3 regions of the Cytobacillus pseudoceanisediminis genome follow, and region 1 is predicted to be linked to each of the others. Evidence: a T-box and tRNA genes for the amino acid it is inferred to sense, from the RefSeq annotation. Region 1 holds a T-box; the other regions hold tRNA genes.
What was found. A T-box is a leader RNA that pairs with one kind of tRNA and senses whether it is charged. The one in region 1 lies ahead of argS (arginine--tRNA ligase), so its partner is inferred to be a tRNA-Arg.

Region 1 (9,971 bases):
CATGATCTCTCGATGGTCAAACATATCAGCGACAGAATTGGCGTTATGTATTTGGGGAATTTAGTGGAATTAACCACAAGCGAAAACTTATATAAAAATCCGCTTCACCCTTATACGCAGGCCTTACTTTCGGCGATTCCCATCCCTGACCCTGATGTTGAGGATCATCGGGAAAGAATCATTTTGGAAGGGGAACTCCCAAGTCCAATGAATCCTCCAAGCGGCTGCGTATTCCGCACGCGCTGTCCTTATGCGATGGAGGCTTGTGCTTCCATGAAGCCTGAGTGGCAGGAGATTGAGAAGGATCATTTTGTGGCCTGCCATTTATATAATGAAAAGGTAACGGGCGACCATAACCGGCCGCAAGTAGCCGCTGCGAAATAACATGAACTTTCTTACTATCAAAGCAGAAATTCTTGATTTGGCCAGCTGCTGTGAAGGACGTGTGGCCGTATACATCCATACAGAGGATGGTGTTATCGAAACAAATGCCGATGATGTTATCTCTTCCGCAAGCTTAATTAAGGTTCCCATTTTACTCGCGGGGCTTTCACAGGCGGAGAATGCCCTGCTTGATCTCGATGAGGAAGCAGAAGTGAAGGATGCTGCCCGGGTTGGCGGAGCCGGGGTATTGCAGGCCATGAGCAAGGGTCTGAAGATGAAGGTTATAGACTTAATGACGCTCATGGTCATTGTATCTGATAATACTGCGACCAATCTCATCATTGAGAGGCTGGGAATAGAGAAAATCAATCAGTTTATCAAAAGTTTGGGGTTTAATTGCACGGAATTAAACAGAAAGATGATGGACTTTGAGGCATTGAAAAACGGCATGGACAACACCACGACTGCCAGGGATATGGTGTATGGCATGAAGGCATTGGCAGAGAATTCGCTTTTATCCGGGAAATTTACAGAAAAAGCACTGGATATATTGGAAAAACAGCAGTATAAGAACAAACTTGCAAACACAATGGACACGGAAAAAGTCAAGGTTGCCAGCAAAACAGGAGAACTACCCGGAATAGAGCATGATTGCGCCATATTTACCCATAAAGGAAACACCGTTTACGCCGCTGTCCTTGTCGACCAGCTTCAAAGTCAGGCAGCTGGAAGAGAAGTACTGTCCGCAATTGGCAGTCGCATTAATCAATATATAACTCATAAATAAGGAACCGTTTACTGAGAGCGGTTCCTTATTTATTTATGCAGTTTTTTGCTTTTCAGGAAGAATTAGTGGATCGACGGTCCTCGAAGATAATTCGTGCGCTAGGCGCTTCACTTTCAAAATTATTTATGATGGAAAGGGCATTTCCCTTCGATTGGTTTAATGTCATCACCGATAAAGTATTGTTTCCACTCACGGTGTTCGGGATCGCCATAATGGCTGATGTTTGGATGGGTAGGGAGGCCATCCCATTTTTCAACCCGTTCCCTTACTTTTTCCCTGGACATGATGCCGCCTTTAGAGGTGCCTTCAAGGCCTTCAAAAATGCGGCGCGGCTGGAAGCCCAGTACAAGGCTATTGCCTAAATCCCTCGTCTTTCTCTGCTTGTAGGCAGGCGCATTTCCAAACACAAAGAATGGTTCCTCAGCAAAAGAAAACGCCCATAAGTGGTGGTCAGGATCTGTCGGATAATCCTTAGGCCAAGGCTTTGTATCAACCTTATGCAAATACTGCAGAATATTCCAGAAATATTCTCTGTAATGTTCAAGCGGTTTTTCATCTGTCTCCGGCTCCACAAATACAAACAGGCCATGGCGAATGAGTTTTGGTGCGTCAAAAAGCTCGATAAAGGATTCGAGGGCTCCCGGCAGGTTAGACCAATCTTCCTGTGTAATATAGGCATATCTCAATTCGCCGCGCATTTCAGCAGTCATTCCAAAATAGCACGGGAAGGTTTTATCTGTAACTGTATCATGAAATGTTTTATATTCCTGACAAACCCACTCAGGCACAATCTCGGGGTTAGTCATATCTTCTTTTGTTAAAAGAAACTTACTGGCAGTTTTCATTTTTTCACCTCAGAATGTTTTACTTATGAAATATGTACCCCTTAAAAAGTCCTTTGAAACTAGCTGGGTGGAAAAGGAAATGAAAAAGACAGCCGTGTTGGCTGCCTTAAGCTTTATAAGATTTTCGGTATTTATATTGATTGAGCTGAAAGCGGATAAAACAGCCTATGCAAAATCCAAGAATGGCGACAAATGCTGATAGAGCTACCATAGCTGTAAAAACATATCCTGCAGCTGTCCAGCCCAGAAGAAAGCTGATCAGGCCCAGCGCCAGGCATGCAACGGCAATCACTTGATTAAATTGCTGCTGCTCCCAGTCTTCGGGAATGTAATCAGCAGGATTTTTTCTTAGAAAAAGTTTTGCTGCACGCATAATGGGATTGTAGCCGAACAATAGGCCCATTATACCTGCAAGGAGGGGTATGGCAAGAATCCATGCTTCTCCGGTTAGCCACGAAGCTAAAACACTTAATACGATCGACCATTGATTAGTTCTTACGAGCGGGCGGGGAATAGAAACAGGTGTATTTGCCAATTATATTCCGACCTTTCTCATTGGTTTTATAGGTATTAATAGTTTACTTAAATTGCAAATTTTTGTGAAGAGAAAAAGCTTGGGAAAATAAAAATAGTCCGTTATGAAGGACAATATCGAAAAGAACCCTGCGCTACTTCGGACAGTAGGAGGTGAATTCTGGTCAAGAGAGTCCGAACCCGGTGCAACTTCGGACAGGAGAAGAAGAAATCCGCAGGAGAGAGTCCGAACCCGGTGCAACTTCGGACAGGAGAAGAAGAAATCCGCAGGAGAGAGTCCGAACCCGGTGCAACTTCGGACAGGAGAAGAAGAAATCCGCAGGAGAGAGTCCGAACCCGGTGCAACTTCGGACAGGAGAAGAAGAAATCCGCAGGAGAGAGTCCGAACCCGGTGCAACTTCAGACAGGAGAAGAAGATCCGCAGGAAAGAGTCCGAACTCATGCAACAGCCTTTAAAGAAAAAAGACTTTGGAATGGATCCCAAAGTCTCCTGAAAATATCCGTAAAAACACGTTACGTGCTAAAACGATTCTTTGCTGCTTTTTTTAATGTGAACTGCGGAATACTGATTCCGATCAGGATCAGCACGATTCCGAAAGCCTGTGCTTCTGAAATTCTTTCGCCAAGAATCAGCATGGCAGCAGCAACAGCGGCCGGGAGTTCGGCAGAACCTACAATTGTGGCAAGACCTGAATCTAAATGAGGTGAGCCGATTGCAAAACATACAATTGGGAAAATAGCCCCGAACAATGCCATCAGCAGCCCGAATTTCCATAGGCCCTCAAGCTGGATGCCACCGCTTATTAAAACGGGGCCTGAAAAAGCTGCAACCAGAAGAAGTCCGCCAAACGTGATGAAGATGCTCCTCTGGATGGTTGGAATTCCTTTACCTGCCTTGCCGCTTGCAAAAATGAATACGGCAAATGTTACCGCAGATAATAAGCCATAGATCAGTCCCTCAGCTTGAATAGGATGTGACCCGGAATTAATCAGGTTGCTTGCAAATACAGTCCCTATAATTAGCAAAATCGAAGAAATGATTTTTGCTTTGCTGGGCATCTTTTTTTCATATAGAGCTTCTAAAAGAATTCCTATCCAGGTGAACTGAAATAAGAGGACAACAGCGATGGAGGCCGGATTCCGATCAAGGCTCATTCCATACAGAATGCCTGTTAAACTTAGGGAAGCACCGGTCAATAACAAAGCTGCTGTTTGTTGAAGGGTGATTTTTGTTTTTTTGATAAATGGGAAAGAAAGCAACAGCAAAAGGAGCCCAAATAAATATTGGCTTCCGGTCAATTCAGGAACAGAGTAGCCGGCCTGGAGTCCGAGTTTCACAATGGATGCCAGAATGCCATAACTGCATGCGCCAAGAAAAATGAATAATGAATATTTTAAGTTTCCCATTATGGATACTCCCTTCTGAAGATGATATCAGGCAATCAGGTCAATCATAACATCTCAGTAAGTCTTTAGGGGAAGATTTTTTCTGCACAAAAATAAGAGCCAGTGATTTTTCTCACTGACTCTTTCTTAATTATCGATTATTCTCCTAAGTAGGCATTTAACATCCAAATATGCGTATCCAATTTTTCCATAAGACCGATGGCAAAGTCGCCTGTCACTTGATCTTCCTGCTCCTCAGCAAGCTGTGCTAAAGAAATTAATTGTTCTTTAATATGTCTATAATCGGAAGCAAGAGCGGCAACCATATCTTCTGCTTTCTTTTCCCCATTAGACTCTTCAAGAGTAGTGATGCTTAAGAACTCCTTAAGTGTCGCTGCCGGTGAGCCGCCGATGGCTAGCAGGCGTTCGGCTGCCTCATCCACAACTTCAGCTGCTTCATTATATAATTCTTCGAACTTTTCATGAAGGGTAAAGAAAAGCGGGCCTTTTACAAACCAGTGGTAGCGGTGCAATTTAGTATAAAGAACACTCCAGTTTGCGATTTGTACATTTAATGCTGCATGTAATTTTTCCATTTTTATATTCCCCCTAAGTCATTTATATATTTATTATAACAAATATCAAATTAAAATCAATACTTATTTATAATAATTATAAATAAGCAAATTCAAAATCCACAGTATAACCATGGCTGATTATGGTAAAGTGATATAGTACCGCTTAATAGGCAAGACATACAGGTTAGTGAGGATTTTTTAATGGAATATCTCTTATTTATTACGCTCGGAGCGCTTATTAGTGTGCTCTCTGGTTTTTTTGGGGTAGGCGGGGGATTCATTCTTACTCCGACACTCATGCTGTTTGGCTTTTCTCCGGTAGAAGCAATCACAACGAGTTTGCTTTTTTCAATTGGTACCTCTCTTTCAGGCATCTTCGCTCATATCAGGATGAAGAATATATGGCTTAAGCAAGGGCTGATTCTTGGACTAAGCGGTATGGCAGCTACTCAGGCCGCCCATCCCTTTGTGCTGTTTCTTGAGGAAAAGGGCTGGGATGCGTGGGCAGTTCCTTTGTTTTATATCATTCTGCTGTCTTATTTTGCTTTGGGCATGTTAAAAAGAGGGAAAAAATCAGCCAATGCCGCTCCGTCATCTGAACATTCTCCATCCATTGTGAAAATGGTTCTGATTGGATTTTTTGCAGGATTTGTTTCTACGACATTAGGTGTGGGCGGCGGCTTTATTATGGTGCCTTTATCGGTTGCCTATTTAGGGATGATGCCGAAGAAAGCAGTAGGAACCAGCTTGTTTGCTATCATGTTAATCGTATCTGCAGGCTTTCTATCCTACGCTTCCACTGTCAGCATTGATTATTGGATTGGCATTTCACTCGTAACAGGAGGCCTGATAGGGTCACAATTTGGAGCGAAGCTTACCTCCTATTTTGAAAACGAAGAAATCACCTATATGCTCGGAGCCTTATATATGGCTACAGTGGCAAGTGTGATTCTGAAATTAATACATTTGAATTATACCGGCTTAGTGCTGATGGCCATTTTTGTCGGCGGCTTTTTAGTAAGAAGCCTTGTGAAAATGCATAAAGCAAATGCCCGCACAAAGGCAAAAAAGGAGAGACCATAATGGCCTCTCCTTTTACATTTGCCGGGGCACCTTCATGCCGAGTGTCTGCATCCCGTCGGAAAGAACAATTGTGACTGCTTTGACAAGGGCAAGTCTTGATTTGATGCTGTTATCCTTTTCTAATATTCTTACCTGTCCGTAATATTTATTGAAGGCTTGAGCCACATCAATCAAATATTTAGCCAGGACAGAAGGGGAAAGCTGCATATAAGATTGTCTGATTTTTTCAGGATACTGATAGAGCAGCTTGATAATTTCCCAGCTGTAAGAATCAGATAGCCCATTTTCGGCAGATGGAATATCGTCTGCCTTGCGGAGAAGAGAATAGGCCCGGGCATTGGTGTATTGCAGATAGGGTCCTGTTTCTCCTTCAAATGTCAGCATATCTTCAAGTGAAAATTCAATATTATTCATGCGGTCATTTTTCAGATCATGGAACAGAATAGCCCCGATGCCGACTGCTTCAGCGACTTCATCTTTGTTTTCCAAGCCGGGATTTTTAGCTTCGATATTGGTCTTTGCCAGAAGGATTGCTTCATTCAGGACCTCCTCAAGAAGGATGACTCTGCCTTTTCGGGTAGACATCTTTTTCCCATCTTTTAAATAGAGGCCAAAAGGGACATGTGTCATATTATCCGCCCACTCATAACCCATCTTTTTAATAACGCTTTTAACCTGCCTGAAATGGATGCTCTGTTCCTGACCGACAATGTATAGGGAATGATCAAACTGATAGGTTTCTTTTCTATAAAAAGCTGCAGCGAGATCCCGTGTTGCATACAGAGTCGCTCCGTCGGATTTTTTTATCAGGCATGGAGGAAGGTCTTCATCAGGCAGTTGAACCACCTCTGCGCCATCAGACTCAGCCAGCAGGTCTTTTGCCATGAGTTCCTCTATGACGGGTTCCATTTTATCATTATAAAAAGCTTCACCATTGTATGAGTCGAAATGAATGCCAAGCATATCATAAACCCGCTGGAATTCTTTCAATGATTCTTCTCTAAACCAGCTCCAGAGTGCCTGAGCTTGCTCATTTCCGTTTTCAAGCTCTTTGAACCAGGAACGCGCTTCATCTTCAAGGGCTGGGTTAGCTTCTGCTTCTTCATGGAAGCGTATATATAGGCTAAGCAGTTCCTTTATGGGATTTTCCTTCACTTTATCCGGGCTGCCCCACTTTGTATAAGCGGTGATCAGCTTGCCGAATTGTGTGCCCCAGTCGCCTAAGTGGTTGATTCTGACCGCTGTATAACCGCATTTTTCGGCCAGGCTGCCGAGGGCGTTTCCAATGACCGTAGACCGCAAATGGCCCATGGAGAAGGGCTTTGCGATGTTTGGCGAAGAGAAATCAAGCACGGCTGTTTTGCCTGCGCCATCATTCAGCTGTCCATATTCTTTTCCTTCGTTCAAAATTTTTTCCATTATGACTGCACCGGCTGACTCTTTGGAAAAGAAGATATTAATGTAAGGACCAGCAGCCTCTGCTTTTTCGATATGCGGTCCCTGAATCAGGCACGCTGTCTCGCCAGCAATAGAGGCAGGTGACTTCCTGAATGCTTTTGCAAGTGTAAAACAGGGAAAAGCAAGATCGCCATGTGCCGGATTCTTTGGCGTTTCGATTAAGTCCGCAATTGCTTCGTCAGAAAGCTGCCCATTCAGCACTGAAGCCAGCTGAGCTGTGAAAATAGCTTTGAAATTGATCATATTAACACCTCCTGGAAAATAAAAAAGCCCGTCTCTATATAAAAATAGAGACGAGCTGAAATCTACCCGCGGTACCACTCTGATTGTCCAAAGGACCTCTTTTGAAAGGACGTTTCAAAATATGCTTGAACGTATTTCCTAAAGGGGTTTGGTAACGGGACTCCTTACCCGGCATAGCCTACTTTTCTTTCAGCTATGCATCTCCGAAGTGCGCTTCACGAAAGGATTTCCCGACAGGCTTGCACCGTCCCTGTCTCGCTTTTAGGAAAGAGCCCTTTGCTACTCTCTTCATCATAGACACTAGATATATTAATGTTATTATACGCTGTTGGAATTATTTTGCAACATAATTTGAATCCGTTGAAAACATATAAGTTCTGTGATGGTACCGGATGCTGAAAATCAGGCCCATCGCCATCATGTTTCCCATAAGCGAGCTTCCGCCGTAGCTGATAAACGGCAGCGGAATGCCGGTGATTGGCAGTACCTGAATAGTCATACCGATATTTTGAAATACATGGAAGGTGATCATACTGATGACCCCGACGCAAATATAGGTATTAAAAGGGTCGGTCGTCTCCAAGCCGGTTTTAGTTAAGTGATAGATGAGCAGAAAGAAAAGGCTGATTACTACACTTGCACCAAAAAAGCCGTACTCCTCGCCAATGACGCTAAAAATAAAATCAGTATGGGCATCAGGCACATACACCTGTCTGTCAGTAAACCCTTTTCCGGATATTAATCCTGAGCCGATTGCGAGCATGGAGTTGTACAGCTGCATTCCGGCTCCCTGCTTGTGATTAACCGGGTCAAGCCAGGAATAAATTCGGCTGAACTGATAGGGGTCTATCCCAAGGTACTTCTCTAAAATCTCCGGTGCTATGATGACCAGATAGAGCACCGTTCCCGCGAAAGCGCCAAGGATTCCATAAATCGGAACAAGGATTTTCCAGGTGATCCCGGAAACCAGGATGATTCCAGTTAATATGGCGATGATGACAAGGGCGGTACCCAGGTCTTCAATAATAATCAATCCTAATGGAGGCAATGTGGCTGCCCCTAATTTGATTAGAAGGAAAAAGTCCGTGCCTGCAGTCTTTGCCTGATATTTCAGATGGTGGTCAGCGATGACTTTGCTGAGGGCAATGATAAGGAATACCTTAACAAACTCTGAGGGCTGCACAGAACCAAGTCCAGGAATGATATACCACAATGTAGCCCCTTTGCGCTCTGGTGCAATGCTTTCCGGTGCAATGAATAACCCGACAAGCAATAGGATGCCTAAACCGTACAGCAGCCAAGTAAGCCTTCTGATTTGCTCGCTGTCAAAATACATGACAATTGCCACAATGATAGCTCCGACAACATAATTTTTTATTTGTGAGACGACAAAATTCCCTTCATATTGATTGGAGGATTGTCCGCTGTAAATAGCGATGCAGCTGATGAGGAAAAATAGCAGCAGAAGAAAGCATAACGTCCAATCGAACCGGTCTGAGAATCTATTATTCTTGTTCATTTGTATACACCTGGTTTCTGTACCTTTTTACATTTTTATCCTAACAAAGAAAAATAAACCTTACAATGGAGAACAGAATACATTTTTTCTCTGCATGTAGTTAGACGAATGAATCAGCATGATGGTTTCCTGTATTTTCAAAAAACCGGGCAGGCTGCAATTTAAAATTTTTTCTCATCGGCAAAGATATTTTCAGTTATTTTTGCTACAATAAGAGAATAAAATACTGGATGTTTAACAGGCAGTTTCAAAAAGAAGCTGTCTTTTTACTAATTTGTGAAGGCGCTTGCGCTATTCTTATCTGTCTAGCTCAGTGCTTTTCTTTGAAAACACCACTTTGGGTAACGGTTCGGAGGTTTCGTCATTGAAAAGAAGGAATCATGCTATTCGTGATCTCATCTACATCCATCTTAATGAACAGGATCAGTATGTGATGACTTATGGAATTGAGTTTGCAGAGTTTGCCCAAACTCTTTCCGATTCTATTAACAATCTGCTGTTGTTAAAGCATCGTTTTGAACATGGGGACTTTAATACCCACACGATGTTCGATTATGTGTCAAGGGACAAGCTGGGCAGGCTGGTTGAGGATGATGTATATGGCTATGGCGATTTTTGCTGGATTGATTTCGAGGAAGAGGAAGCGGTGAATGAGCTTCCCGGCCAGACAATTGCTGAGCTTCTTTATCTCGGCCATGTCAAGGAACATCTTAAGCCGCCTTTTTACAATTATCTGAGCAATCGCTATGTGTACCTGGCCCATGATGATGGCTGGTTTAACCGTACATATTATCGCGATCTGAACGATTTTTACCGCATGCTTGGGGAAGTAATCCCCGGTAAAATGGGACAGATGAAAGTCGAAAAAACGCTCCTTGGCATAAAAAAGAAAAAGACGTATCCTCCTATCACCAGAGATGTCCTGCCTTCCTTAAAGTCTCTTATGAAAGAGGGAGCGGTACTTTCCATTAAGGATATCGAACAGAATCGGGTCCGGATAGAAATTCCTATTTGGATTATTGGCGACTTTGCGAATATGGATGATATGTATGACGAGTATGAGGCCATTGTGAAAGAGCCATGTGAGGCGAAGATTGTGTTTGATAAGAAAACAAGGGAATGGAAAATATACTCGCGCTAGAATTCTGAACTTT
Region 2 (9,971 bases), 1.3 Mb from region 1:
AATCAATGATTTCCTTGCTGCCACAAGCGTGGGAATTCTTAAAAATAAGCAGGCTGCAGTGGATTTGAATTATATTGAAGACTCCTCAGCGGAAGTAGATATGAATGTCGTTATGACTGGCAGCGGTGAGTTTGTGGAGCTTCAGGGAACGGGAGAAGAAGCGACTTTTTCTTATACCCAGCTGCAGGAAATGCTGGGTGCTGCACAGGAAGGGATATCAGAGCTGTTTGAGTTTCAAAAGGCTGCGCTTGGAGAGAAAATCACAGAAAGTATTCTAAGTAAAAGAGAAAAGCTGGAGGGGAGGTCATAGCATGCAGGAAGTGATTATCGCTACTAAAAATGCAGGCAAAGCCAGAGAGTTTGAACGGATGTTCAAACCTCTTGGGTATGAAGTTAAAACGCTGCTGGATTATCCTGATTTTCACGATGTAGAGGAAACAGGAAGCACGTTTGAAGAGAATGCCATTCTGAAAGCGGAAGCCGTTTCTGAAGCTTTTGGAAGAATGGTAATTGCCGATGATTCAGGATTGATCATTGATGCGCTTGGAGGAAAGCCAGGCATCTATTCAGCCCGCTATGCAGGAGAAGAAAAAAACGACCAGAAAAACATGGAAAAGGTTCTGGATGAGCTCGAAAGTATTCCGGATCATAAGCGGCAGGCGCGGTTCTATTGTGCTCTTGCAATCGCTGCACCCGGAAAAACTACTGTAACAGTTGCAGGAACTTGTGAAGGCCATATCTTAAGAGAAAAAGAGGGACTAATGGATTTGGCTATGATCCTATTTTCTTTACAGAAGAAAAAAACAAAGCAATGGCTGAATTAATGCCGGAGGAAAAAGCCAGATCAGCCATAGGGCGAATGCTCTCAAAAAGCTGGAGGAGCTGCTTCCTTCTTTTGTGACCGGAGCTGAGAACTCATGAAGGTTCTGATAGTCAGTGATAGCCATGGGTTAACCTCTGAACTCAGCCAAATCCGCGAAATGCATCCTGATATGGATTTGATGATTCATTGCGGAGATTCTGAGCTTCAGGCAGATCATGACTCATTAAGAGGCTACGCTGCTGTAAGAGGAAATTGTGACTTTGAGGCAGCGTTCCCGGAGGATAGAGTAGAAGAAGCTGGGGGACTCCGCTTTTTCGTCACACACGGCCACAGATATTCCGTTAAGTCTACCTTAATGAATCTATCATACAAGGCACGTGAAATGGAAGCAGATATCGTATGCTTTGGCCATTCACACGGTCTGGGAGCTGAAATGTCCGATGGGATATTATTTATTAACCCCGGAAGCATATGGCTGCCCAGAGGAAGAAAGGAAAAAACATATGTCATACTGGAAGCCAGGGGAAAGGATGTTACACTGGATGTGTATGACTTATCTAATGGGAAAATTCCTGAACTGACACAAAATTTTTCACTGGTAAAAAGCGAGTAATTTGAATATAATAACTGAGGGAAGCCAGTCTTCCCTCAATAATAAAAAAATATCTTACAAAGTGTTGACTTCTTAACATTTGTTTAATATAATAAATCTTGTCGTTGAGTTAATTAATCTCAATCAAGAAAAAATATTCAATACGTCCCAGTAGCTCAGCTGGATAGAGCAACGGCCTTCTAAGCCGTCGGTCGGGAGTTCGAATCTCTCCTGGGACGCCATTTACACATCTGGCAGCACTACATATCTTACCGAATTCTTACTCACCTTTTTGGTGAGTTTTTTTATTTTTAATTTAGTTTTAATAACAGTAGTCTGCCAGTGGAACCTTCAGTACTTAAGCCATTTTAAAACCTCTTAAATTTAAACCAATTTCAGCTGTTATACCCCTTCATAAAAAAATTATCTAAAATTTTTTTGTCCCAGAGAATGTGAATATATCAACAATGTAAGCGGATACACAAAAACAGACTAATCGAAATTATCAAATAATTCATAAAAAGGGTGTTGACGGCTGATAAAAATGGGCGTAAGATAGTCCTCAATATAAGAAATTCACACCTTTAAGTTAAATAGAATTATAACCTTCATCTTAGTGAAAACATTCTTGTAATAAGCTTCTTGGGTTTTTTTATTTAATAATTCAACGGTTTAAAGCGTTAGTGTAATGTGGTTGAAATCAGAATATGAAAAGCGTAGAAGAGGATAAGTAGTTTTATGACAGGCATTCACAGAGAGCCGGACCTGCTGAAAACCGGTAATGCCCTCTTAAAATGAACTCACCTCTGAGCGCAGTCCTGAAAGATGATCGATTAGGGGCTGCCGGGTGTTCTTCACCCGTTATCAAAACGGACAGCATTTGGCTGTTCATGAGTGCACGCACTATAAGCGTGAATCAGGGTGGTACCGTGGAACAGGTTATCAAAGCCTTTTCATCCCTTATACCTACAATCGATAGGTGTCTTTAGGGGTGGAAGGGCTTTTTATATTGGAATTATATAAACATGAGGAGGTTATCAACAAATGCTGCAGGAAGCTGCCTTAACAGAAACAAAAACGGAGACACATCCTGTCACCGGTGCTGATCTGTTATTAAGAGCCTTGGAGAAAGAAAATGTTGAAGTGATTTTTGGTTATCCTGGAGGAGCTGTTCTTCCACTCTACGACAAACTGTATCATTCAGAGATTCTTCATGTGCTGCCGCGTCATGAACAGGGAGGAATTCATGCTGCTGAAGGGTATGCCCGGATATCTGGAAAGCCGGGCGTTGTAATTGCCACTTCAGGCCCAGGAGCCACTAATATTGTTACCGGGCTTGCGGACGCAATGATGGATTCACTTCCGCTGATTGTTTTTACAGGCCAGGTGGCAACGGGAGTCATTGGATCAGACGCCTTTCAGGAGGCAGATATCCTGGGGATAACCACTCCAATTACAAAATACAATTATCAGGTCCGCAGCATTGAAGATATCCCGAGAATTGTTAAAGAAGCTTTTTATATAGCTTCAACCGGCAGGCCAGGACCAGTACTGATCGATATACCTAAAGACATCGCTGCGGGAGTTTCAGATCAGCCTGAGGAAGAAAAGGAAGTGAATCTGCCGGGATATCAGCCGACATTAAAACCAAATTACCTGCAAATAAGGAAATTAACTGAAGCGGTCAGCCGATCGAAAAAGCCTGTCATCCTGGCTGGTGCGGGCGTGCTTCATGGAAGAGCATCCAAAGAATTAAAAGAGTATGCGGAGCAGCAGCAAATTCCTATAATTCACACACTCCTGGGCCTCGGCGGGTTCCCGGCAGATCATCCATTATTTATCGGAATGGCAGGGATGCATGGCTGTTATGCAGCCAATATGGGACTTACAGAATGTGACTTGCTGATAAATATTGGAGCCCGATTTGATGACAGATTAACTGGAAACTTACAGCATTTTGCACCACATGCAACAGTCGCCCATATTGATATTGATCCTGCTGAAATCGGCAAGAACGTTCCGACTTCCATTCCGATTGTCGCAGATGCAAAAGAAGCTCTAGAGCAGCTGATTCTGCAGGATGGAAAACCGCCGGCCCATAAAGAATGGATGGAAACCATCATGGGGTGGCAGGAGGAATATCCATATTTCTATGATAAAGAGTCTGGACGATTGAAGCCCCAGAAAGTCATGGAAATGCTTCATTCAAAAACGGAAGGGAATGCCATCGTCGTAACAGACGTAGGACAGCATCAAATGTGGGCAGCCCAATACTACCGCTTTAATAAGGCAGACAGGTGGGTGACATCAGGAGGGCTTGGTACAATGGGATTTGGTTTCCCTGCCAGCATCGGAGCTCAGCTGGCCGACCCGGAAGCATGCGTACTCGCTATTTGCGGAGATGGAGGGTTCCAAATGTCAACGCAGGAGCTTGCCATTATACAGGAAATGAACCTGCCGGTGAAAATTATCATTTTTAATAATATGGCCCTTGGCATGGTCCGGCAATGGCAGGAGATATTTTATGAATCCCGTTTCTCTCACAGCAAAATTCCAGTACAGCCATCATTCGTAAAATTGGCAGAAGCCTACGGAATAAAAGGATATGTCATTCAATCTGAAGAAGAAGCTGAAGAGTTATTGGATGAAGTGCTTCATAACCGCGAACCAGTACTTATCGACTTCCGGGTGGATCCGGATGAAAACGTGTATCCGATGATTGCGCCTGGAAAAGGACTTCATGAAATGGCAGGTGTAAAACCATGAAAAGAGTCATATGCCTGACTGTTATGAATCGGCCGGGTGTGCTAAACAGAATCACGAATTTATTTTCCAAAAGAAACTTTAATATCGAAAGCATTTCAGTTGGGCTGTCTGAACATGAAGGGATGTCGCGCATCACTTGTGTGGTCCATGTTGAGGACTCCAGTGCCAGTGAACAAATTACGAAACAGCTAAACAAGCAAATCGATGTGATAAAAGTGACTGATATCACGGATCAGTCGATAGTGGCAAGGGAGCTCGCCCTCATAAAAGTTCAGGCGGTCCCTTATACAAGAAATGAAATATACTCTTTGATTGAACCTTTTAGAGCTTCTGTCATAGATGTCAGCAAGGATAGCATGACTGTTCAGATTACAGGTGAATCTGATAAAGTAGAAGCTTTCATTGAACTTATTAAACCTTATGGAATCAAAGAGCTTGCCCGGACGGGAACAACGGCATTCCCAAGAGGAACACAGCGTACTTCCCAGCAGTCCAAATCATATTCAATTGTTTAATTATTAATTACTGAGTTGATTGTAGCGGAAGGTGCGAGACTCCTGCAGGAGTAGCGGGACAGGTGAGACCCCGCAGACGCGCAGCGTCGAGGAGGCTCACCGCCCGCCCCGCGGAAAGAGAGCAGCCTGGAGCGGAAATCAACGGACAGCATTGATAAAAGAAACACTACAATAATAAATTTTAATAGGAGAGGGAGATAAAACATGGCAAAAATGTACTATAACGGAGATGCAAATGCAGCTTATTTAAACGGAAAGAAAGTAGCGGTTATCGGATATGGTTCTCAGGGACATGCGCATGCGTTAAACATGAGGGACAGCGGAGTTGAAGTTGTAATCGGCCTTAGAAAAGGGAAGTCTTGGGAAAAAGCAGAAGAAGACGGCTTCCAGGTATATTCGGTCGCTGAGGCTGCTGCACAGTCTGATGTAGTGATGATCTTATTGCCGGATGAACTCCAGCCAAAAGTATACAAGGAAGAAATTGAACCGAATCTATCAAGCCAGGCATTAATGTTTGCTCATGGATTTAATATTCATTTTAATCAGATCGTGCCTCCAAAAGAGTGTGATGTACTGCTTGTAGCACCTAAGGGACCAGGCCATTTGGTCAGAAGAACATATGAACAGGATGCAGGTGTCCCAGCACTGTTTGCAGTCCATCAGGACGTAACGGGAGAAGCGAAGGAACTGGCCCTTGCTTACGCTAAAGCCATTGGATCTCTTCGCGCAGGTGCATTAGAAACAACGTTTAAAGAAGAAACCGAGACAGATCTATTTGGCGAACAGGCAGTGCTATGCGGCGGGTTGACTTCTTTGGTGAAAGCAGGATTTGAAACTCTTACAGAAGCTGGGTATCAGCCGGAACTGGCATACTTTGAATGTCTCCATGAGCTAAAACTCATCGTTGACCTTATGTATGAAGGCGGTTTGGAAGGAATGCGCTATTCCATCTCAGATACTGCTCAATGGGGAGATTTTGTCAGCGGCCCGCGGGTAGTAGATGCAAGAGTGAAAGAAGAAATGAAGGCAGTTTTGAAAGATATCCAGGAAGGCAATTTTGCTAAAGGCTGGATTTTGGAAAACCAGGCAAATAGACCGGTATTCAATGCCGTAAATCAGAGAGAAAATGAGCATCCGATCGAGCAGGTTGGAAGAGAGCTTCGCAAGATGATGCCGTTTGTCAATAGCAGCAAGAAGAAAGAAGTGGTCGTAAGTGCGAACAATTAAGATATTTGACACAACCTTAAGAGATGGCGAACAATCGGCCGGTGTAAACCTTAACTTTTCCGAAAAGTTAGAAATTGCCAGACAGCTGGAGCGCTTGAATGTTGATATTATTGAAGCTGGTTTTCCTGCAGCGTCAAAAGGTGATTTTGCTTCTGTTCAGAAAATTGCCCAGACTATTAATAATTGCTCGGTCACAGGCCTGGCGAGAGCAGTTATCTCTGATATAGATGCCGCATGGGGAGCATTAAAGGACGGGGCTGAGCCAAGGATACATACATTCCTGGCAACCTCTCCGATTCACAGACAATATAAGTTAAAGAAAACGAAAGAAGAAGTGGTTGAAACAGCAGTTGAAACAGTTAAGTATGCTGCTTCAAAGTTCCCGATCGTCCAGTGGTCTGCGGAGGATGCTACCAGGACGGAATTGCCTTTTCTTGCTGAAATAATTGAAAAGGTCATCCAGGCTGGGGCGACGATCATTAATATACCGGATACTGTGGGATACACAACACCGCAGGAATATGGAGAGATTTTTCAATATTTAAGAAATCATGTTCCTTCTATTGATAAAGTATCCTTATCAGCTCATTGCCATGATGACTTGGGAATGGCCATAGCTAATTCCCTTTCAGCTATAGAAAATGGAGCAACACAGATTGAGGGCACTATCAACGGGATTGGTGAAAGAGCAGGAAATGCGGCATTGGAGGAACTGGCGGTAGCCCTTTACATCCGAAATAATCATTATCAGGCTTCCACCCGTCTGAATCTTCAGGAAATCAGCAGAACGAGCAGCCTGATCAGCAAGCTGACAGGCATGGTGGTACCAGCCAATAAAGCGATTGTCGGAAGAAATGCTTTTGCACATGAATCAGGAATACACCAGGATGGGGTACTGAAGGAAAAAACAACTTATGAAATTATTTCCCCTGATCTAGTCGGATTCCAATCCAATTCCATGGTGCTTGGAAAACACTCTGGACGCCATGCCTTTAAAAATCGTCTGAGTGAACTGGGGCTTGAAGTAGCAGATGAAGAAGCAAACCGGCTATTCACAGTTTTCAAGGATTTGGCTGACCGCAAAAAAGAGATGACAGACGATGACCTTGCAGCCATTGTACTTGAAGAGAAGCTCTCCAAGGAACAACGATTCTATGATTTGATCGGAATCCAAATTCAATATGGCACGAACTCTGTTCCAACGGCAACTGTTACTCTGTCAGGATCAAATAACGAAGTGATCCAGGAAGCCGGTACTGGAGCAGGAAGCATAGAAGCTCTGTATAACACATTGGAAAAATGCTTGAATGGAACAGCTAACCTTCTTGATTACCGCATTCAATCCGTAGGGGCAGGTAGAGACGCTTTAGCTCAGGTTTATGTAAAGCTGAACTACGAAGGAGTGGAAACCAGCGGCCGCGGATTGGCTCAGGATGTGCTCGAAGCTTCCTCAAAGGCTTACTTGAACGCTGTTAATAGAGTGATATATATGAAAGAAAAAGCACAGGCGCAAGCGGTAGAGGCGAATTAATAGAAGCTCCTGTTCCTCCCCGCGGGTTTGCTATAGTGCCCCGTGCTGAAATCAATAACCAAAACAATAATCTATAAGAATAAACAAAAAAACAGACGGAGGGATTAAAAATGAAAAAACGTATCGCAGTACTTCCAGGAGATGGGATCGGCAAAGAAGTGGTGAAGGGAGCAATTGAAGTCCTGCAGGCCGTTGGAGAACGGTTCGGACATCAATTCCAATTTTCATATGGCAAAATTGGCGGTTCTGCTATTGATGCAGCCGGAACTCCACTGCCTGATGAAACGCTGGAGCTTTGCAAAGAAAGCGATGCGGTCATGCTGGGAGCGGTTGGAGGGCCTAAATGGGACCGGCAGCCTCCCCACCTTCGTCCTGAAAAGGGTCTCTTGAAGATCCGAAAGGAATTGAATCTCTATGCAAATCTGCGGCCAACTCAATATTATTCCAGCCTTTCTGATACTTCTCCATTAAAAAATGAAGTAATTGAAGGTGTGGATATGCTGATGGTCAGAGAATTAACTGGCGGCCTGTATTTCGGAAAGCCAAGCGAGAGGACCCAGCAAAACGGAAAAGATGCTGTGGTAGATACATTGTTTTATCAAAAGAAGAAATGCGGCGAGTCATTAAACTGGCCTTTGAACTTGCCGGAAGCCGCCGTGGCAAGGTGACTTCTGTTGACAAGGCAAATGTTCTGGAATCAAGCCGAATGTGGAGAGAGGTAGCGGAGGAAATTGCAAAGCAATATCCGGAAGTGGCATTGGAGCATATGCTTGTTGACAATGCAGCGATGCAAATGATTAAAAATCCGAAGCAATTCGATGTTGTAGTAACGGAAAATATGTTTGGTGATATTTTGAGCGATGAAGCTTCTGTATTGACTGGCTCTTTAGGGATGCTTCCTTCTGCCAGTATCTCGGAAAATGGGCCATATTTATACGAACCAATCCATGGTTCAGCACCGGATATTCAAGGGAAGAATGCAGCCAATCCTATTGCCATGATTTTATCAGCAGCGATGATGCTTCGATTATCTTTCGGAATGGAAGAGGAAGCTGAAGCGGTTGAAAATGCTGTTAATCAAGTACTTGAAGCTGGCTATCGTACAAGAGATATTGTTTCATTTGGAAAAAAGGTGGTAACTACTTCTGAAATGATTGAAGAGGTGAAGGCTACCCTTTTGGATAACGAAGCAATTCTAAATATCATGGGGGCTTATGCATAAAGCTGAAATGATGGCTGGACACAGTTTCAGCTGATTTTAAAAATGAGACACGGCCTTCATCGGCCGTGTTTCTTTTAAAAGGGAGTGGAACAGAATGGGAAAATCAATAATAGATAAGATTTGGGAAAAGCATGTAGTCCACAGGGAAGAGGGGAAGCCGGATTTGATGTACATAGACCTCCACTTAGTGCACGAGGTTACATCCCCTCAGGCTTTTTCAGGTTTAAGAATGAAAAACAGAAAAGTCAGAAGGCCTGATAAAACGTTTGCTACAGTTGACCATAATATTCCTACTGATAACCGAAAAGTCATCAATGACCCTGTTGCACTGAACCAAATGACTACTTTGGAAAAAAACTGTCTGGAATTCGGCATCCCTCTTGCAGGCCTGGATAGTCCTGAACAGGGGATAGTCCATGTTATCGGGCCGGAGCTGGGGCTTACTCAGCCAGGCATGACAATTGTTTGCGGTGACAGCCATACATCGACTCATGGTGCTTTTGGATCAATAGCATTTGGCATTGGAACAAGTGAAGTGGAGCATGTCATGGCTACCCAGACTTTATGGCAAAGCAAGCCTAAAACATTAAAACTGGAGATAAATGGCGAGTTGAAAAAAGGGGTTACCGCTAAAGATGTCATACTTTATATTATTGCCAAAAACGGAATTGGCTTTGGTACGGGCCATATTATTGAATATTGCGGGGATGCCATTGCGAAAATGTCAATGGAAGAAAGAATGACGATTTGTAATATGTCCATTGAAGGAGGAGCAAGGGCAGGGCTTGTCAGTCCTGATGGAACGACGTTTGCGTATCTGCAAGGACGGAAGTATGCACCAAAAGGAGCTGAATTTGCGCAGGCGGTAGAGAATTGGAAAGAGCTTGTATCCGATCCTGATGCGGCATACGATAAAACCATTCAAATTGATGCAGCAGATATTGCGCCAATGGTCAGCTGGGGGACAAATCCTTCTATGACTTCCAAAGTGAATGAACAGCTTCCAAAACTTGAGGAATGCAAAAACGAGCTTGAACAAAAATCACTTTCTAGAGCTTTAGATTATATGGGGCTGCAGGAAGGGCAGAAAATTGAAGACATTCAGATTCAGCATGTATTCATCGGGTCCTGTACAAATTCCCGGCTGGAAGACTTAAAACAGGCCGCGGAAATAATTAGAGGGAAGAAAGTTCATCCTCAAGTCCGTGCACTTGTTGTTCCGGGGTCACAGCAGGTCAAAAAGCAGGCGGAGGCTGAAGGACTGGATCTTATCTTTAAGCAGGCTGGTTTTGAAT
Region 3 (9,971 bases), 820 kb from region 1:
AATCGGCTGTACGGGAGGCCAGCATCGTTCGGTAGCGCTGACAGAGTATATTGCTGACTATTTCGGCAAGGATTACCATACGGCAATCACGCACCGTGACATCGAGAGGAGAAAGGAAAACATCAAATGAACCGACAGCCAAGAATCGTCATCATCGGTGGAGGAACAGGGCTGCCTGTCCTCTTAAGGGGATTGAAACAATTCCCTGTTGATATTACTGCCATTGTGACAGTTGCCGATGATGGCGGCAGTTCAGGAAGATTGAGAAATGATCTTCATATCCCGCCGCCCGGTGACATCCGCAATGTACTGGCAGCTCTTTCAGACGTGGAGCCGCTCATTGAGGAGATGTTCCAGCACCGCTTTGCGACATCCAATGAGTTATCCGGGCATTCGCTTGGCAATCTGATTCTAGCGGCCATGACCTCGATAACAGGAAACTTTGTTCATGCGATTCAGGAAATGAGCAAGGTGTTAAACGTAAGGGGAAAGGTATTGCCGGCTGCAAACCAGAGTGTGGTCCTTCATGCAGAAATGGAAGACGGGACCATAGTATCGGGAGAATCAAAGATTCCCTATTCCGGCAAAAAAATTAAACGGGTATTTTTAACCCCTAAAAATATCAAAGCCCTGCCTGAATCACTGCAGGCAATCAGACAGGCTGATATGATCATCATAGGGCCTGGAAGCTTATATACCAGTATTCTTCCAAACCTGCTTGTCCCTAGGCTGGGACGTGAGGTCTGTCATTCTAAGGCGAAAAAGGTGTATATATGCAATTTAATGACACAGGCAGGAGAGACGCTCGATTACACGGCAAGTGATCACGTAAAAGCATTGTATGATCATATGAGCTGTGCTTTTATCAATACCATTCTGGTAAACAATGAGGAAATTCCTCCTCATATTCAGGAGAGGTACAGCGAGGAAATGGCAAAGCCTGTTGTGTATGATACAGGTGCTCTTACCGAACTGGGCCTTGAAATAATGCACGGTGAAATTGTCAGCCACGAAGGCGGGATCATTCGCCATGATACAAAAGAAGTTGCCCAAATGCTATATAATTTACTTTTACATGAAACCAATAGGCGTTTTAACGCGTAGTATACAGGTGTGAAAGGGCTTTTGCCGGTAAAAAAATAAACTGTGCATACGTTTGCTCAGTAAAGAATATCTTTTTATATGCTACTGGCTTAGCGCTTTTGCGGATAGGAGGTGAAGGGATGTCTTTCGCTTCGGAAACGAAAAAAGAATTGACGAACCTGGAAATAAAAGACTGCTGCGGGAAGGCGGAATTGTCCGCCTTAATCAGGATGAATGGTTCACTTTCTTTTCCAGCCGGAAATTGATTGTGGATATACAGACGGAGAATGCAGCAATTGCAAGAAGGATTTACACTCTGATTAAAAGGAATTACAACGTTCAGGTCGAGCTCCTGGTCCGGAAAAAATGCGGCTGAAAAAGAACAATGTTTATATTGTCAGGCTAACGGAACAGGCCAGTATGATTCTTGATGATCTGAAAATTTTAAGCGAGGGATTCGTATTTACACACGATATTTCCAATGAGCTCATAAAAAAGAAATGCTGTAAGCGTTCTTATCTGCGCGGTGCATTCCTTGCCGGGGGATCGGTAAATAATCCGGAGACCTCCTCCTATCATTTGGAGATCTTTTCACTTTACAAGGAGCATAATGACTCCCTGTGTGAATTGATGAATACGTTCGGGCTGAACAGCAAAACGCTTGAACGGAAAAAAGGCTATATCACGTATTTAAAGGAAGCCGAAAAAATAACGGAGTTCCTAAATATTATCGGTGCACACGCAGCTCTGCTCCGGTTTGAAGACATCCGGATTGTCCGCGATATGCGAAACTCGGTCAACCGGCTCGTAAATTGTGAAACAGCGAACTTAAACAAAACAATTGGAGCTGCTTTGCGCCAGGTGGAAAATATCCGGTTCATCGATCAAACTGTCGGACTTCAGGTTCTTCCTGACAAACTGCGGGAAATTGCCGAATTGCGTGTAGCTTACCAGGATGTCACTTTAAAAGAGCTTGGGGAAATGGTCTCAGGCGGAAATATCAGTAAATCGGGTATTAATCACAGATTAAGAAAAATAGATGAAATCGCTGAGAAACTCCGGGCAGGCGACACTATAGATGCTCACTGATAGAGGGATCAGCAGGGAGGAGATATACAATGGCGGAAAAACAGGTTGAAGTTAAGCTGAAAACAGGATTACAGGCACGTCCGGCGGCATTGTTCGTACAGGAGGCCAATCGGTTCTCATCCGATATTTTTCTGGAGAAGGACGGAAAGAAGGTAAATGCCAAAAGCATAATGGGGCTGATGAGTCTGGCAGTAAGCTCAGGATCAGTCATTACCCTCAAGGCTGAAGGGAACGACGAAAACGAAGCTCTTGAGGCACTTGCGAACTATATTCAAAAGGAAAACTAAAACAACTCGCATCGGGAAGATGCGAGTTGTTTTTTTATGCTTATTATTTATCTTTCTTCTCATCCAAAGAGTTTCTGGTAATGATTTGGTCAACCAAACCGTATTCAAGAGCTCTTTCAGCTGTCATAAAGTTATCGCGGTCAGTGTCTCTCGCAATGACTTCAAGCGGCTGTCCAGTGCGCTCTGAAAGAATTGTGTTTAATTTTTCGCGAAGGAAAAGAATGCGCTTTGCAGCGATTTCAATTTCAGTCGCCTGTCCCTGAGCTCCGCCTAGTGGCTGATGAATCATGACTTCACTGTTTGGAAGGGCAAAACGCTTGCCTTTCTCACCAGCAGCAAGAAGGAACGCACCCATGGATGCTGCCATACCGATACAGATCGTTTGTACCTTTGGCTTGATAAATTGCATCGTATCATAAATAGCCATACCAGCTGTAATGCTACCGCCCGGGCTATTAATGTAAATGGAAATGTCTTTTTCAGGATTTTCTGCTTCAAGGAATAAAAGCTGGGCAACAATTGAGTTTGCCACATTGTCATCGATTGCGCTTCCCAGCATAATGATGCGGTCTTTTAAAAGGCGGGAGTAAATATCATAAGCGCGCTCCCCGCGGTTTGTTTGTTCAATAACTGTAGGGATTAAGTTCATTTTCCAATTCCTCCTTCAAGATAAGGTCAACACACAAGATGAACAAGCATGTTCTTCCAAGTAAAGAAAATTTTTTAACTCCTATGTATTATCATGATACACTGATGGTCAATTAAGGTCAAACAAATCGCATAGAATTCGTGCTTGATTCGTTCGACACTTTTTTCTGTGCTGTGCTATCTCATTCCATGATACCCATTGTTCCAATTTTTAAACTAAAAGGAGGCTTGCAAAGTGAATAAACTTATCATATAATTAGTTATCGTAGCGGCTGAGCGCTTGGTCAGCCACCTATTAAAATATCTGCCCTCGTGGTGCAACGGATAGCACGTGAGATTCCGGTTCTTAAGATGTGGGTTCGATTCCTGCCGAGGGCGCTGCCAAAACTCCTTGTCTGATATGGACAGGGAGTTTTTACTTTTACGCTATCCGCAAATAAATCCAGCCTATGCGCACACAAAAAAATTTATCCGCAAGTAAATTGGCCCTATACGCAAATAAAATTCCTCTATCCGCACATAAATCTAAAAAACTTCCTAAACTTAAGCCTGAATTTCAAAAAAATCCTTAAAATCCACAGTTTTCACCATAAAAAATGAATATTCTTCCCTCTTCCATGCATATTGTGAAGTATTCAGAAAGATGGTAAAGTGCCCGTGCGATTGGCATTTGCCAAGATATTTCCATACAACATTTACCTGGAATATTGTAAAATGGGGACAGGGGGAATGTACGATGAATTTGAAAGCTGGGTTATGGCAGCAGCAGACAATGAAATTAACAATGACACAGGAGCTGACGCAGGCGATTGCCCTTCTGCAATACAGCACACAGGAGCTTTCTGCTTTTTGGAAAGCAAGGCGCTTGAAAATCCCCTTTTAAAAGTAGAGTCCGGTCAAGTCCAGACGATGGATCCCCGTTATGACCGTGTCAAACCGACGAGAATAAAAGTCGAAAAAGATAAAATAAATTGGATTGAGCAGATTGGCTGCGGAAAGACGATGAAGCTGGATGAATATTTGAAGTCGCAGCTTCATTTGAAATTAAACAAGGACGAACAAAAAGTAATTGAGCATCTTATTGAGAGCCTTGATGAAAACGGTTACTTGCGAGCGGATTTGCAGACAGCTGCCAAGGCGCTCCAGATGCCTCTTGAAAATATGGAACAGATGCTTGAAGAATTGCAGGAACTCGAGCCTGCTGGTGTTGGCGCGAGGAATCTCCAGGAGTGCCTTTCCCTGCAGATTAAGAGATTGCCAGAGAGAAATGAACTCGCTGAAATTATTTTAGATGAATACTTTACCTTTTTTGCGGAGAAGAAATGGAAAGAGATTTCCAAGCAGCTTGGTGTGGGGCTAAAAGAGATTCAGGAGGTATTCGACCTTGTGCAGACCTTGAATCCTAGGCCGGCTTCATCCTTCCAAAGCGAGAAATCGGCATATATAACACCGGACGTGATAATTAAGTGGGATGGAAGCTCCTTTTCTGTAAGTGTTTTTGATGAAGTGCTTCCTAAAATCAGTTTTAATGAAGGTTATTATAAAAAGTTTGCGGCCTCTGGAGACCGGAATGTCAGCCGCTTCCTTCAGGAAAAGCAGCAGGATTATCAATGGATCATGAGGAGCATAGAGCAGAGAAAAGAGACTCTTGCGAATGTGACCCTTAAAATCGTTGAAAAACAGCAGGACTTCTTTATAAAAGGACCTTCACATCTGAAGCCGATGACCATGAAGGAAATATCAGATGAACTCGATATTCATGAATCAACTGTCAGCCGTGCTGTCCGGGAAAAATATGCGCAAACGCCATATGGGACCTATGAGCTGAGGTCGTTTTTCTCAAGCACGATTAAAACAACATCCGATGAAAATACGTCTTCACAGCAGGTCAAGACGATAATTGGTAAAATGATAGAAAAGGAAAATAAGCAAAAGCCTTTATCCGACCAGGAGCTTGTGAAGCTGCTGAAGGAAGAAGAGGGGATGGTTGTCAGCAGAAGGACGATAGCAAAATATCGGGATCAGCTGGGCATCCCATCATCATCTAAACGGAAAAGGTATGACTGATAAAGGAGATTTGCTGATTGAAACAGCCAGAGGTCGTGTTTTATACACGCAGCAGTTGCCCGCTGTGTGATAAAGCCAAGGATGTAATAATGGAATTAAAGAAAGAGTACGAATTTATCTTAATTGAGAAAGACATTGATGGTAGCGATGAACTGACAGAGAAGTATGGGCTCATGATCCCGGTTGTTGAAATTGATGGGTATAAAGTGCAGTTCGGGCATATTGATGCCATTACGGTAAGTGAAGCGCTTACAGAAAAAAACTGAGTTTTATCAGTTGATTTCACTACTCACTCTTGCTATTATTGAAGAGAAGCAAGGGTGATTTTTTTGTGGTAAGTGGGACATAATATGTCTATGCGGGACAAAAAATGACCACATATGATTAAGGAGCTATCCGGATGTACTCACTAATTGATATTCAAAAAAGATTATTGCCTGATATGCTTGCGGTTATGCAGAAGCGCTATGGGATCCTTCATTACATAGGGCTGATGGAGCCGGTTGGAAGAAGGAGCCTTGCAGTAAGTTTGGGCCTGACGGAAAGAGTGCTGAGAAGTGAGGTTGAATTTTTAAAAGACCAGAATCTGATCCGCATTTCAAGTACGGGGATGAGCCTTTCTGCCGATGGCAGGGATTTGCTTGAAGCTCTTGAAGGAATAATGAGGGATATATCGGGTATAGCCGTAATGGAGCAGGAATTATCCCGAAAACTTGGCATTCGCCAGGCGATCATTGTTTCGGGCAACAGCGATGAATCTCCATGGGTAAAGCAGGAGCTTGGCAGGGCAACAGCGATGTGTATGAAATCAAGGCTCAAAGGCAAAAATATCATCGCAGTTACCGGCGGATCCACAATGGCAGCCGTAGCGGAGATGCTAACCCCTGATCTTGCTGAACGGGATTGGCTGTTTGTGCCGGCACGGGGCGGAATTGGGGAAGATGTTAAAAATCAGGCTAACACCATTTGTGCAAAAATGGCTGATCATACAGATTCCAGACACCGCGTCCTTTATGTACCGGACCAGGTGAGCAGGGAGATGTATGAAAGCATTATTAAGGAACCCAATATTAAAGAAGTAATCACCCAGATCAAATCTGCTAGCATGGTTTTACACGGGATTGGGGACGCTATTACAATGGCGGAACGCCGCAAAACCAGTGAAGAAGATTTTGTTAAAATCAAGCATGCCCAAGCAGTAGGAGAATCCTTTGGTTATTACTTCAATGAAGGCGGCGAGGTTGTACATAAGGTTCAGACCATCGGCCTTCAGCTGGATGACCTATCCCATATTGAACATGTCATTGCAGTGGCAGGCGGCTCTTCAAAGGCAAAAGCCATTGCTGCATACATGAAACGGGCACCATCCTCTACCATTTTAGTGACAGATGAAGGTGCAGCAAAACAGTTGTTAAAAGGGTAATCCCTTTTCAAATATTAAATCTACCTTTCTAAGGAGGAAATAATCATGGCAGTTAAAGTTGGTATTAACGGATTTGGAAGAATCGGGCGTGTTGTTTTCCGTGCAGCTCTTAAAAACCCTAACGTAGAGGTTGTAGCAGTAAATGACCTTACAGATGCAAACATGCTTGCACACCTTTTAAAATATGATTCCGTACACGGAACATTAAATGAAGAAGTAACAGTTGATGGCGATTACCTTGTTGTTGGCGGCCATAAAGTAAAAGTACTTGCTGAGCGCGATCCTGCTCAATTAGGATGGGGAGACCTTGGCGTAGAAGTAGTAGTAGAATCTACTGGCCGTTTCACAAAGCGTGCTGACGCTGCGAAACACCTTGAAGCTGGTGCGAAGAAAGTAATCATTTCAGCTCCTGCAAGTGACGAAGATATCACAGTGGTTATGGGTGTTAACCATGATAAATATGACCCTGCAAACCACCATGTAATCTCTAACGCATCTTGTACAACAAACTGCTTGGCTCCATTTGCAAAAGTATTGAACGACAGCTTCGGAATCAAGCGCGGTATGATGACAACTGTTCACTCATACACAAATGACCAGCAAATCCTTGACTTGCCGCACAAAGACTACCGCCGTGCCCGTGCAGCAGCAGAAAATATCATTCCAACAACTACTGGCGCTGCAAAAGCAGTATCTCTAGTATTGCCTGAACTTAAAGGCAAATTGAACGGTGGAGCTATGCGTGTTCCAACTCCAAACGTTTCTCTTGTTGACCTTGTTGCTGAGCTTGACAAAGATGTAACAGCAGAAGAAGTAAACAGCGCTCTTAAAGCAGCTGCTGAAGGCGAACTTAAAGGCATTCTTGCATACAGCGAAGAGCCATTAGTATCTGGCGACTACAACGGAAACCCAGCTTCTTCTACAATCGATGCACTGTCTACAATGGTTATGGAAGGCAGCATGGTAAAAGTTATCTCTTGGTATGACAACGAGTCTGGTTATTCTAACCGTGTAGTTGACCTTGTTGACTACATCGCTCAAAAAGGACTTTAAAAAGAAAACTTCCATCAGAGGGGAATTAGTTCTTCTCCTTTGATGGTTAATTGAAGTTACCGGGCATAACGGGAAGTTACTCCTCGTTTTACTCCAGGGGGCTACTGCCCGTTAATCGCGGCAATTGAGAAATCTTTACGAGAAAAAATTCGTTTTGCGAAGCATTCTCAAGGTGAATTTTTTCTCTAAAAAAATACCTCATCTTGTTGGATATTAAAATCTCTAACGTCTATAATGGATAAGGGTAAAAGGGGAGCAGGGAAACAATCCCTCTCCCTTTTGTTTTAAAGCAAAAAGTAAAAATAATTGACTAGGTTGGTGTCTAGCTCCAGCGCCTGGGGTCTCGAGTCATAAGCCAATCGCTTCTGAAGGCAAAGCACGCCTTCTGCCAGCGCTCGTCTTATACTTGTCGCCCCTGGGCAAGGCGCTTCCGCTTTTCCTGGTAAGGAGGTCCTTTTGCTGTGAACAAAAAAAGCGTAAAAGATGTGGAGTTAAAAGGCAAACGAGTTTTTTGCCGCGTTGATTTCAACGTACCTATGAAGGATGGACAGGTTACAGATGAAACTCGTATCCGTGCAGCTCTTCCAACTATTGAGTATTTGACTAACCAGGGTGCTAAAGTAATCTTAGCAAGCCATTTGGGCCGTCCGAAGGGTTCAGTTGTTGAAGAATTGCGTTTAACACCAGTAGCAAAGCGTTTGTCCGAGCTTCTTGGCAAAGAAGTGAAGAAGGCCGATGAAGCATATGGCGATTCTGTAAAAGCAATGGTTGACACGCTAAGTGAAGGAGATGTTCTTCTTCTTGAAAACGTGCGTTTCTATCCTGGAGAGGAAAAGAATGATTCTGAACTTGCAAAGGCATTTGCTGAGCTTGCTGACGTGTATGTGAACGATGCCTTTGGAGCAGCACACCGTGCACATGCCTCAACGGAAGGAATTGCGCATCATCTTCCTGCAGTATCAGGACTATTAATGGAAAAAGAACTGGATGTACTTGGAAAAGCTCTTTCAAATCCTGAGCGTCCATTTACAGCCATTATCGGCGGCGCAAAGGTTAAAGATAAGATCGGTGTAATAGAAAACCTTCTTGAAAAGGTAGATAACCTGATCATTGGCGGCGGACTGGCCTATACATTTGTAAAGGCACAGGGCCATGAAGTAGGGAAATCCCTATTGGAAGAAGATAAGATTGAACTTGCAAAGTCCTTTATGGAAAAAGCGAAAGAAAAAGGCGTGAACTTCTACATGCCTGTTGATGTCGTGGTAGCAGACGATTTTTCCGAGGAAGCCAATATTAAGACAGTAGCAATTGAAGAAATTCCTTCTGATTGGGAAGCACTTGATATCGGACCTAAAACGCGCGAAATCTACAGTGATGTAATCCAGAATTCCAAGCTGGTCATCTGGAATGGGCCAATGGGTGTGTTCGAATTGAAAAAATTCGCCGGCGGAACAAGAGCAGTGGCTGAGGCTTTAGCAGAAGCGAACGATACATATTCAGTCATTGGCGGCGGAGATTCTGCAGCTGCAGTTGAGAAATTCCATCTTGCTGACCGCATGAGCCATATCTCAACAGGCGGCGGCGCTTCCCTTGAGTTTATGGAAGGAAAGGCTCTGCCTGGCGTAGTGGCTTTAAACGATAAATAATTTAACCAGGGCTGTTTAGCCCTGTCTTTTGACAATAATAAAAGCATGAAAGGACGTGCAACATGCGTAAACCAATTATCGCAGGAAACTGGAAAATGCATAAAACACTTCCGGAAGCGAAAGTATTTCTTGAAGAAATCAATGGCTTAGTACCGGGGAAGGAGCAGGTAGAAACAGTTGTATGTGCCCCTGCACTATTCCTGGAACGCCTTGTGGATAGCGCAAAGGGTTATGATGTTGAAATCGGCGCGCAAAACATGCACTTTGAAGAAAGTGGTGCTTTTACAGGCGAAATCAGTCCTGTGGCACTTGAAGACCTTGGGGTAAAATATGTAATCCTTGGTCATTCCGAGCGCCGGGAAATGTTTAATGAAACAGACGAGGCCGTTAACAAAAAAACTCTGGCTGCTTTTAAATACAATTTAACTCCTATCGTTTGTGTCGGTGAATCGCTTGAACAGCGTGAAAAGGGCGAAACAATGGATCTTGTAGGCTCTCAGGTGGAAAAGGCTCTTAATGGTCTAACTGAAGAGCAGGTAAAGCAGACTGTTATTGCGTATGAGCCAATCTGGGCAATCGGAACTGGCAAGTCTTCAACATCGGCAGATGCGAATGAGGTATGTGCACATATCCGCTCTGTAGTTGCGAAGCAATTTTCCCAAGTTGCAGCAGATG

Region 2: it encodes a tRNA-Arg, which carries the amino acid that the T-box ahead of argS (arginine--tRNA ligase) is inferred to sense. The anticodon was not compared.
Region 3: it encodes a tRNA-Arg, which carries the amino acid that the T-box ahead of argS (arginine--tRNA ligase) is inferred to sense. The anticodon was not compared.

What each region holds. Positions count from the first base shown of each region.
Region 1 covers NZ_CP097349.1:3,928,969-3,938,939, reverse strand. The annotation lists partial or broken gene M5V91_RS21255 (ABC transporter ATP-binding protein) at 1-384, shown strand, start outside; gene M5V91_RS21250 (serine hydrolase) at 386-1,171, shown strand; gene M5V91_RS21245 (YqcI/YcgG family protein) at 1,291-2,016, opposite strand; gene M5V91_RS21240 (DUF4395 domain-containing protein) at 2,123-2,551, opposite strand; gene M5V91_RS21235 (hypothetical protein) at 2,655-3,044, shown strand; gene M5V91_RS21230 (EamA family transporter) at 3,064-3,957, opposite strand; gene M5V91_RS21225 (Dps family protein) at 4,095-4,532, opposite strand; gene M5V91_RS21220 (sulfite exporter TauE/SafE family protein) at 4,716-5,597, shown strand; gene argS (arginine--tRNA ligase) at 5,610-7,295, opposite strand; T-box leader at 7,342-7,602, opposite strand; gene M5V91_RS21210 (FtsW/RodA/SpoVE family cell cycle protein) at 7,633-8,817, opposite strand; gene M5V91_RS21205 (hypothetical protein) at 9,182-9,958, shown strand.
Region 2 covers NZ_CP097349.1:5,215,695-5,225,665, forward strand. The annotation lists gene rph (ribonuclease PH) at 1-310, shown strand, start outside; partial or broken gene M5V91_RS27730 (XTP/dITP diphosphatase) at 312-921, shown strand; gene M5V91_RS27735 (metallophosphoesterase) at 918-1,436, shown strand; tRNA gene M5V91_RS27740 (tRNA-Arg) at 1,581-1,657, shown strand; T-box leader at 2,124-2,379, shown strand; gene ilvB (acetolactate synthase large subunit) at 2,460-4,181, shown strand; gene ilvN (acetolactate synthase small subunit) at 4,178-4,696, shown strand; gene ilvC (ketol-acid reductoisomerase) at 4,901-5,923, shown strand; gene M5V91_RS27760 (2-isopropylmalate synthase) at 5,910-7,454, shown strand; partial or broken gene leuB (3-isopropylmalate dehydrogenase) at 7,565-8,676, shown strand; gene leuC (3-isopropylmalate dehydratase large subunit) at 8,771-9,971, shown strand, end outside.
Region 3 covers NZ_CP097349.1:4,746,348-4,756,318, forward strand. The annotation lists gene rapZ (RNase adapter RapZ) at 1-130, shown strand, start outside; gene mgfK (gluconeogenesis morphogenetic factor MgfK) at 127-1,104, shown strand; partial or broken gene whiA (DNA-binding protein WhiA) at 1,224-2,172, shown strand; gene M5V91_RS25355 (HPr family phosphocarrier protein) at 2,202-2,459, shown strand; gene clpP (ATP-dependent Clp endopeptidase proteolytic subunit ClpP) at 2,503-3,108, opposite strand; tRNA gene M5V91_RS25365 (tRNA-Arg) at 3,414-3,485, shown strand; partial or broken gene rpoN (RNA polymerase factor sigma-54) at 3,844-5,174, shown strand; gene M5V91_RS25375 (glutaredoxin family protein) at 5,192-5,440, shown strand; gene M5V91_RS25380 (sugar-binding transcriptional regulator) at 5,575-6,597, shown strand; gene gap (type I glyceraldehyde-3-phosphate dehydrogenase) at 6,643-7,650, shown strand; gene M5V91_RS25390 (phosphoglycerate kinase) at 8,112-9,296, shown strand; gene tpiA (triose-phosphate isomerase) at 9,359-9,971, shown strand, end outside.